Linked DNA regions of Exiguobacterium sibiricum 7-3. Each later gene encodes a partner of the first gene's protein in a complex. Links are inferred from orthologs where the notes say so. Each region holds a gene or a part of one and is shown on either strand. Other genes may lie near its edges. The genes, in order: dnaG and dnaB.

Region 1 (3,273 bases):
GATCCAGTTTCCGGAGCAAGCAATTGAAACGGTCCGGATACCATTCGTCGATGACGATCAAGTCATTTATGATTTAGTGTTACATGCAAAAGAAGAGCAAGCGACAATCGTCTATACCATCGTCCATGCTACACACCGCCGGCTTCTTGCTGAAACGGCACATGCGCATGAAGTCAAGGCGATTGATCTGTTGGGTCCGTTACTGGATACGATGGAAGGGCGTCTTGGGATGCAGCCGAAAGAAGAACCGGGACTGATTTACCGGTTGGACGAAGAGTATTTCCGGAAAATTGAAGCTGTTGAATTTGCAGTGAAATATGATGACGGTCGCGATCCGCGCGGTATCAAACGGGCAGATATCGTGTTGATCGGGGTCTCCCGTACCTCGAAGACTCCGTTGTCACAGTATTTGGCGTTAAAACGTTATAAAGTTGCGAATGTACCGCTCGTTCCGGAATCGATACCGCCGGAAGAACTGTTTGATATTCCAAAAGAAAAATGTTTTGGACTATTGATTTCTCCAGAGAAGCTGATTGATATCCGGATGGAACGTTTACGGTCGCTTGGACTGAAACCGGAAGCGGCTTATGCCCAAATGGACCGAATCAATCGTGAACTCGATTATGCGAAAAATCTGTATGACCGAATCGGTTGCCAAGTCATCGATGTGACGAATAAAGCGGTCGAGGAAACGGCGAATCTCATCTTGACAGGGATTTCGGGCAAATCACATGACTAGTAAAGAATGGTTTCACGTAGTATACTAATCTAGCTGCTTAATGAGATGATGTAAATTTTCTAATGAAACGGAACGAGTATTCGTTCCGTTTCATTGCGGGTATATGTATATAAACGTTCGAAAGGAGAGGTGACCAATTGAAACGGCTTCCTGACGAATTGGTTGACCAAGTCCGACAAGCAACGGATATCGTTGAATTGATATCAGAACGTGTAGAATTAAAAAAACAAGGGAATCGTTATTCAGGGTTATGTCCTTTTCACTCTGAAAAATCCCCTTCTTTTTCTGTTTCTCCGGATAAAGGCATGTATTATTGTTTCGGATGTGGGGCAGGGGGAAACGCCATTACTTTTGTCATGGAAACGGAAGGAATGAGTTTTCCGGAAGCCGTCGTCAAGCTGGCGGACCGAACAGACATCAAATTACCGGAATTTGAACGGTCTGATCAAACGGAGTCCACACCCGATCAAGAAAAAAAATATCGAATGCGGGAAGCACACCGGATCGTGGCAGATTTGTATCATGAAGTCATGTTGCAGACAGCTGCCGGTGACGCCGGAAGAGAATATCTCGAACAACGCGGAATCCAAGAACCGGCGATGCGGGAGTTTAAACTCGGTTACGCACCGGACCAGGACCGGTTCACGGTGGATTCATTGGCACGGCGTAACTTTGATTTGGATGAGATGGTAGAAGCAGGGTTGATTTCAATAGGCAGAGATGGCGATTATCGCGATCGATTCAATGGACGGGTCGTATTTCCAATTTCAGATCGTGATGGCACGATTGTTGGATTCAGTGGTCGCTCCATTGACGGAAGGGACCCGAAATATGTCAACACAGCGGAAACTCCTCTTTTTAATAAAAGCGAATTGCTGTTTGGTTTCGCACAGGCACGTGGTGCAATGCGAAAAAATAAGCAAGTTGTACTTGTGGAAGGGAATTTAGATGTTGTACGTGTCGCTCAAGCGGGTATACCCTATACGGTAGCTTCTCTCGGGACAGCATTGACTCCGGTCCATGCTCAAAATTTAGCAAGAATCGTCGATGAAGTCATAGTTTGTTATGACGGAGACAAAGCGGGACGTGCCGCGACACTTAAAGCATTACGTTTATTAGAAGATGTTGCGGTCGATTGTTCTGTAATTCGTCTTCCGGATGGAGAGGACCCCGATTCTTTCATCGGTGCCCAATCGGAAGAGATATTTCTTCGTTTAATCGAGCAGGAACGGATTTCAAGCCTTGAATTCAAATCTTTTTATTTTCGGCAAGGAAAAAACCTTCGATTAGAAGGAGAACGGGTCCGTTATATTGAAACTATGCTTGAGGAGATTGGCCGAACGGCCAATCCATTGTTACGCGACATCTATTTAGGGAAACTGGCTGAAGAGTTCCACTTGTCGAAAGAATCACTGCTGTCGCAAGTTAAGCCGTTGCAACCGCAACAGGCTAAACCGAAACAAGAGCGGCGGCAACAGACACAAGTCGTGACATCTTCTCCTCAAGACCGTACCTTCTCGAATTGGAAACGAGCCGAACGGTTTCTGCTCGCCTATATGATCCGTTCAGAGGAAGTAGGTCTTGAGGTACGTGATCAACTTGGTGTGGCATTTAACGATCCTGCCCATCAACTGATTGCAGGGAAACTATATGAATTTTACGGAACAAACACCCCAGCGGATCCCGATCGCTTTCTGACGATGCTCCACGATGCATCGCTTCAGCGAATCGTAGCGGATCTAGAGTTTATGTTAATGCCGGAATATGATCCGGATTTATTGAGTCATTATATTCGTGCCGTTCAAAATGAACGACAACGGCGGACACTGGATGAGGAAAAGTCGCAGTTGAGTCAACAAACAGATATCCGTGCTCAAGCGGAGCTAATGCAGGCGATCATCGAACGGAAACGGCGTTTGAAAGATCGATGACCTGCTGCATGATGTGGAAGGAGTGTATGGTTCGATGGCAGAAAAAGCAAGATCGGAAGCAGAAATACTACGTCTCGCGAAGGATGAACTAATCGCGCTCGGACACAAGAATGGTGAACTATCGCATCAAAAAATCGAGGATAAACTCAGTTCGTTTGAATCAATGGATGCGCAACAATTCGAAGAATTCCTTCAACTGCTCGAAACAGAAGGCATCAAGGTCAATAACGACGGAACGGGTGACGACAAGGAAGAAGCGGATTTAAACGATCTTTCGGTCCCACCAGGCGTCAAAATCAATGACCCTGTCCGGATGTACCTGAAAGAAATTGGTCGCGTTGATCTATTGAACGCAGAAGACGAAGTCGAACTCGCAAAACGGATTGAACAGAATGACGAAGAAGCTAAGAAACGTTTAGCGGAAGCCAATTTACGTTTGGTCGTTTCGATTGCGAAGCGTTACGTCGGTCGCGGGATGCTGTTCCTTGATTTGATTCAAGAAGGAAACATGGGACTCATCAAAGCGGTTGAAAAATTTGATTATACAAAAGGATATAAATTCTCGACGTATGCTACCTGGTGGATTCGTCAGGCCATCACACG
Region 2 (3,282 bases), 2.1 Mb from region 1 along the record:
GACGGGGAGAAGACTTTATTGAAGAACCGGTTCTCGTTTATCTCGAACCGTACGCGTCATCGACGTCAGAACTTGTCACGGAACTGATCGAGTATCAACCGACGAATCAGAAACTGGCGATGCTTGAGGCAACGGCACTGCTTGCCGGAATTATCGTCGACACGAAAGGCTTTACGTTACGGACCGGTTCCCGGACCTTTGACGCCGCTTCGTACTTGCGTTCGCAAGGCGCCGATACGGTCCTGGTGCAAGAGTTCCTCAGTCAGGATCTTGAGACGTACGTCGAGCAATCGCATATCCTCGAGCGGACGGAAGTGTACACCGCCGGGATGGCGATTGCGACGGCCGAGCCCGGTGTCATCCATGATCAGGTCCTGATCGCCCAAACAGCGGACCAGCTGTTGTCGCTCCAAGGAATCCGCGCGGCGTTCGTCATCGCGGAATTGCAGGACGGCAGGACGGCCATCAGTGCCCGTTCGCTTGGTGAAGTGAATGTTCAGCTGATTATGGAGACGCTTGGCGGCGGCGGTCATTTAACGAATGCTGCGACACAGATGACCGAATCGGTCCTGACCGTCGCAACAGAATTACGAAAAGCGATTGACCACTATTTAGAAGATGAAACAAAAGGAGAGGAAACAGAATGAAAGTTATTTTCTTACAAGATGTAAAAGGCCAAGGTAAAACAGGAGACGTCAAGGACGTCGCTGACGCATATGCAAACAACGTGTTGTTCAAAAAGAAATTGGCACGTCCCGCAACAACCGGAAACCTCAAGCAACATGAGGCACATGAGCGTAAAGCGGCAGAAGAAGCAAAACAAGCGTTACAAGATGCGCAAGCATTAAAAGAAAAGATTGAAAAAGAAACGATCATCGTCTCAACAAAAACAGGTGAGGGCGGTCGTGTCTTCGGATCCGTTACAAGCAAACAAATCGCGGATGAGTTGAAACAGATGGGTTACAAGATCGACAAACGTAAAATCGAACTTGAGCACCCGATCAAAACACTGGGTGTGACGAAAGTACCATTGAAATTGCACAATGAAGTCACAGCAACGTTAAACGTCCAGGTTAAAGAAGCGTGAGTAGAAAAGGGGACCGGTGATGAGTGATGTAATGCAAAATACGCCCCCCCAGAGCATTGAGGCGGAACAAGCCGTCCTTGGGGCGATCATGATCGATGCGGATCGACTGATCAGTGCGTCCGAACGATTATTGCCACAAGATTTTTATCGTGCGGCCCACCAACGCATTTTTGAAACGATGCTTGTGTTGTCGGATCGGGGAGAAGCAATCGACCTCGTGACCGTTACGGCAGAACTCAGTACGCTGGGTATTCTCGAGGAAGTCGGCGGATTACCGTACCTCGGTGAACTGGCGGAAGGTGTTCCGACCGCAGCCAACATCAACTATTACGTCAATGTCGTCGATCAAAAGTCGACATTACGCCGATTGATCCGGACCGCCAATGAAATCGTCACGGATGGTTACGAACGGCAAAATGAGGTCGACGTCCTGCTGAATGAAGCAGAGCGGAAGATTCTCGAAGTATCACAAGGAAAAGGCAGTGCCAGCTTCATTCCGATTTCCGATGTCTTGACGAGTGCTTATGCGACGATCGATAAATTGCATAAACAAAGCGGCGAGACGACCGGTATTCCGACCGGTTTCCGGGATCTCGACAAAGTAACGGCCGGATTCCAGCGCAACGATTTAATCATCGTTGCCGCCCGTCCGTCTGTCGGGAAGACGGCCTTCGCCTTGAACATCTCACAAAACGTCGCGACCCGTGCCGATGAGAATGTCGCCATCTTCAGTCTTGAGATGGGAGCGGAGCAGCTCGTCATGCGGATGCTGTGTGCGGAAGGCAATGTCGACGCGCAGCGTCTCCGGACGGGACAGCTCGAAGATGAGGACTGGGGTAAGTTATCGCTCGCGATGAGCAGCTTGTCCCAAGCCGGGATCTATATCGACGATACACCGGGTATTCGTGTCAACGACATCCGGGCGAAATGCCGTCGTCTGAAGCAGGAACACGGTCTCGGGATGATCATGATTGATTATCTCCAACTGATTCAAGGGAACGGCCGTTCCAGCGATAACCGGCAACAGGAGGTCTCCGAGATCTCCCGGTCCTTGAAGTCACTGGCCCGTGAACTCGAAGTTCCCGTCATTGCGTTATCGCAGCTGTCACGGGGCGTCGAGAGTCGGCAGGACAAACGGCCGATGATGTCCGATATCCGGGAATCAGGAGCGATCGAGCAGGATGCCGATATCGTCGCTTTCTTGTACCGCGATGATTACTACAACAAAGAAACGGAAGATGCTAACACGATTGAGATCATTATCGCGAAACAGCGGAATGGTCCGACCGGTACCGTCAAACTCGCTTTCCGGAAAGAATTCAATAAGTTCGTGGATCTCGAACCGAACAATTCCTATGCACCACCCGCCTAAACGGCTTAAAAACGCTTCCGTCTTTCGAGACAGAAGCGTTTTTTTAATCGTTATGTTTGAATATCTTGAAGAGAAAGGAAAAAAATGAATTAAAACCGTCTTTTAAACGAACGAAAAAGAATTGTAACATTTAATTGTTCGGTATTTGGTTGACTTCTGTTTTTTTCCGCGTTACACTTAGTCGTGGTTTTGAATCGTACGTGGAGGTGGATGAGAATATGTCATCAGTAGTAGTAGTCGGAACACAATGGGGCGACGAAGGAAAAGGAAAGATTACCGATTTTCTTTCGAAAAAAGCCGATGTCGTTGCTCGTTATCAAGGTGGAGACAATGCCGGACATACAATCGTATTTAATAATGAGACGTATAAGTTACACTTGATTCCATCTGGAATTTTTTACTCAGACAAGAAATGTGTCATCGGGAACGGCCTTGTCGTCAACCCGAAATCGCTCGTCAAGGAATTGAAGTATCTGCACGATCGTGGTGTTTCAACGGATAACTTACTGATTTCCAATCGGGCGCATGTCATCTTGCCGTATCATCAGTTGCAAGATCAACTCGAAGAAGAAGAAAAGGGCGACGCGAAGGTCGGAACGACGCTTAAAGGAATCGGACCGTGCTACATGGATAAAGCAGCACGAATCGGAATCCGGATGGCTGATTTACTCGACAAAGAAACATTCGCTGAAAAATTAAAAATCGTTCTTGAGCAAAAAAACCGGATGTTCACGAAGATGTATGATGCGGAAGCGATCGCTTTCGACGATATCTTCGAAGAATACTACGCGTACGGTCAAGAGTTCGCGAAGTATGTCTGCGA

What was found.
Region 2: the proteins of dnaG (region 1) and dnaB are in contact, whole or in part, in a crystal structure (PDB 2R6A), measured with the Geobacillus stearothermophilus proteins. The link is inferred for Exiguobacterium sibiricum 7-3 from one-to-one orthologs. Residues at the interface, in WP_049624496.1 of Geobacillus stearothermophilus: Lys456, Leu457, Leu458, Pro459, Ala460, Asn463, Ala464, Leu467, Leu535, Leu536, Ile537, Ala538, Gln544, Glu545, Asp548, Tyr549, His552; in WP_033016901.1 of Geobacillus stearothermophilus: Ser13, Glu15, Ala16, Gln18, Glu91, Leu92, Asp94, Ala95, Val96, Pro97, Thr98, Ala99, Ala100, Asn101, Tyr104, Tyr105, Ile108.

Annotation. Positions count from the first base shown.
Region 1 is NZ_KK211190.1:2,174,555-2,177,827, reverse strand. Bases 332-3,273 are described here. They hold dnaG (DNA primase), read left to right. Parts: upstream 332-876; coding sequence 877-2,670; downstream 2,671-3,273. Other genes in these bases: rpoD (RNA polymerase sigma factor RpoD), read left to right, coding at 2,705-3,273; P402_RS0112340 (pyruvate, water dikinase regulatory protein), read left to right, coding at 332-739. In the rest of the region: more of P402_RS0112340, read left to right, coding at 1-331. UniProt on the Escherichia coli protein: RNA polymerase that catalyzes the synthesis of short RNA molecules used as primers for DNA polymerase during DNA replication.
Region 2 is NZ_KK211190.1:24,493-27,774, forward strand. Bases 332-3,282 are described here. They hold dnaB (replicative DNA helicase), read left to right. Parts: upstream 332-1,106; coding sequence 1,107-2,459; downstream 2,460-3,282. Other genes in these bases: P402_RS0101140 (DHH family phosphoesterase), read left to right, coding at 332-647; rplI (50S ribosomal protein L9), read left to right, coding at 644-1,087; P402_RS0101155 (adenylosuccinate synthase), read left to right, coding at 2,678-3,282. Also shown: more of P402_RS0101140, read left to right, coding at 1-331. UniProt on the Escherichia coli protein: The main replicative DNA helicase, it participates in initiation and elongation during chromosome replication. Travels ahead of the DNA replisome, separating dsDNA into templates for DNA synthesis.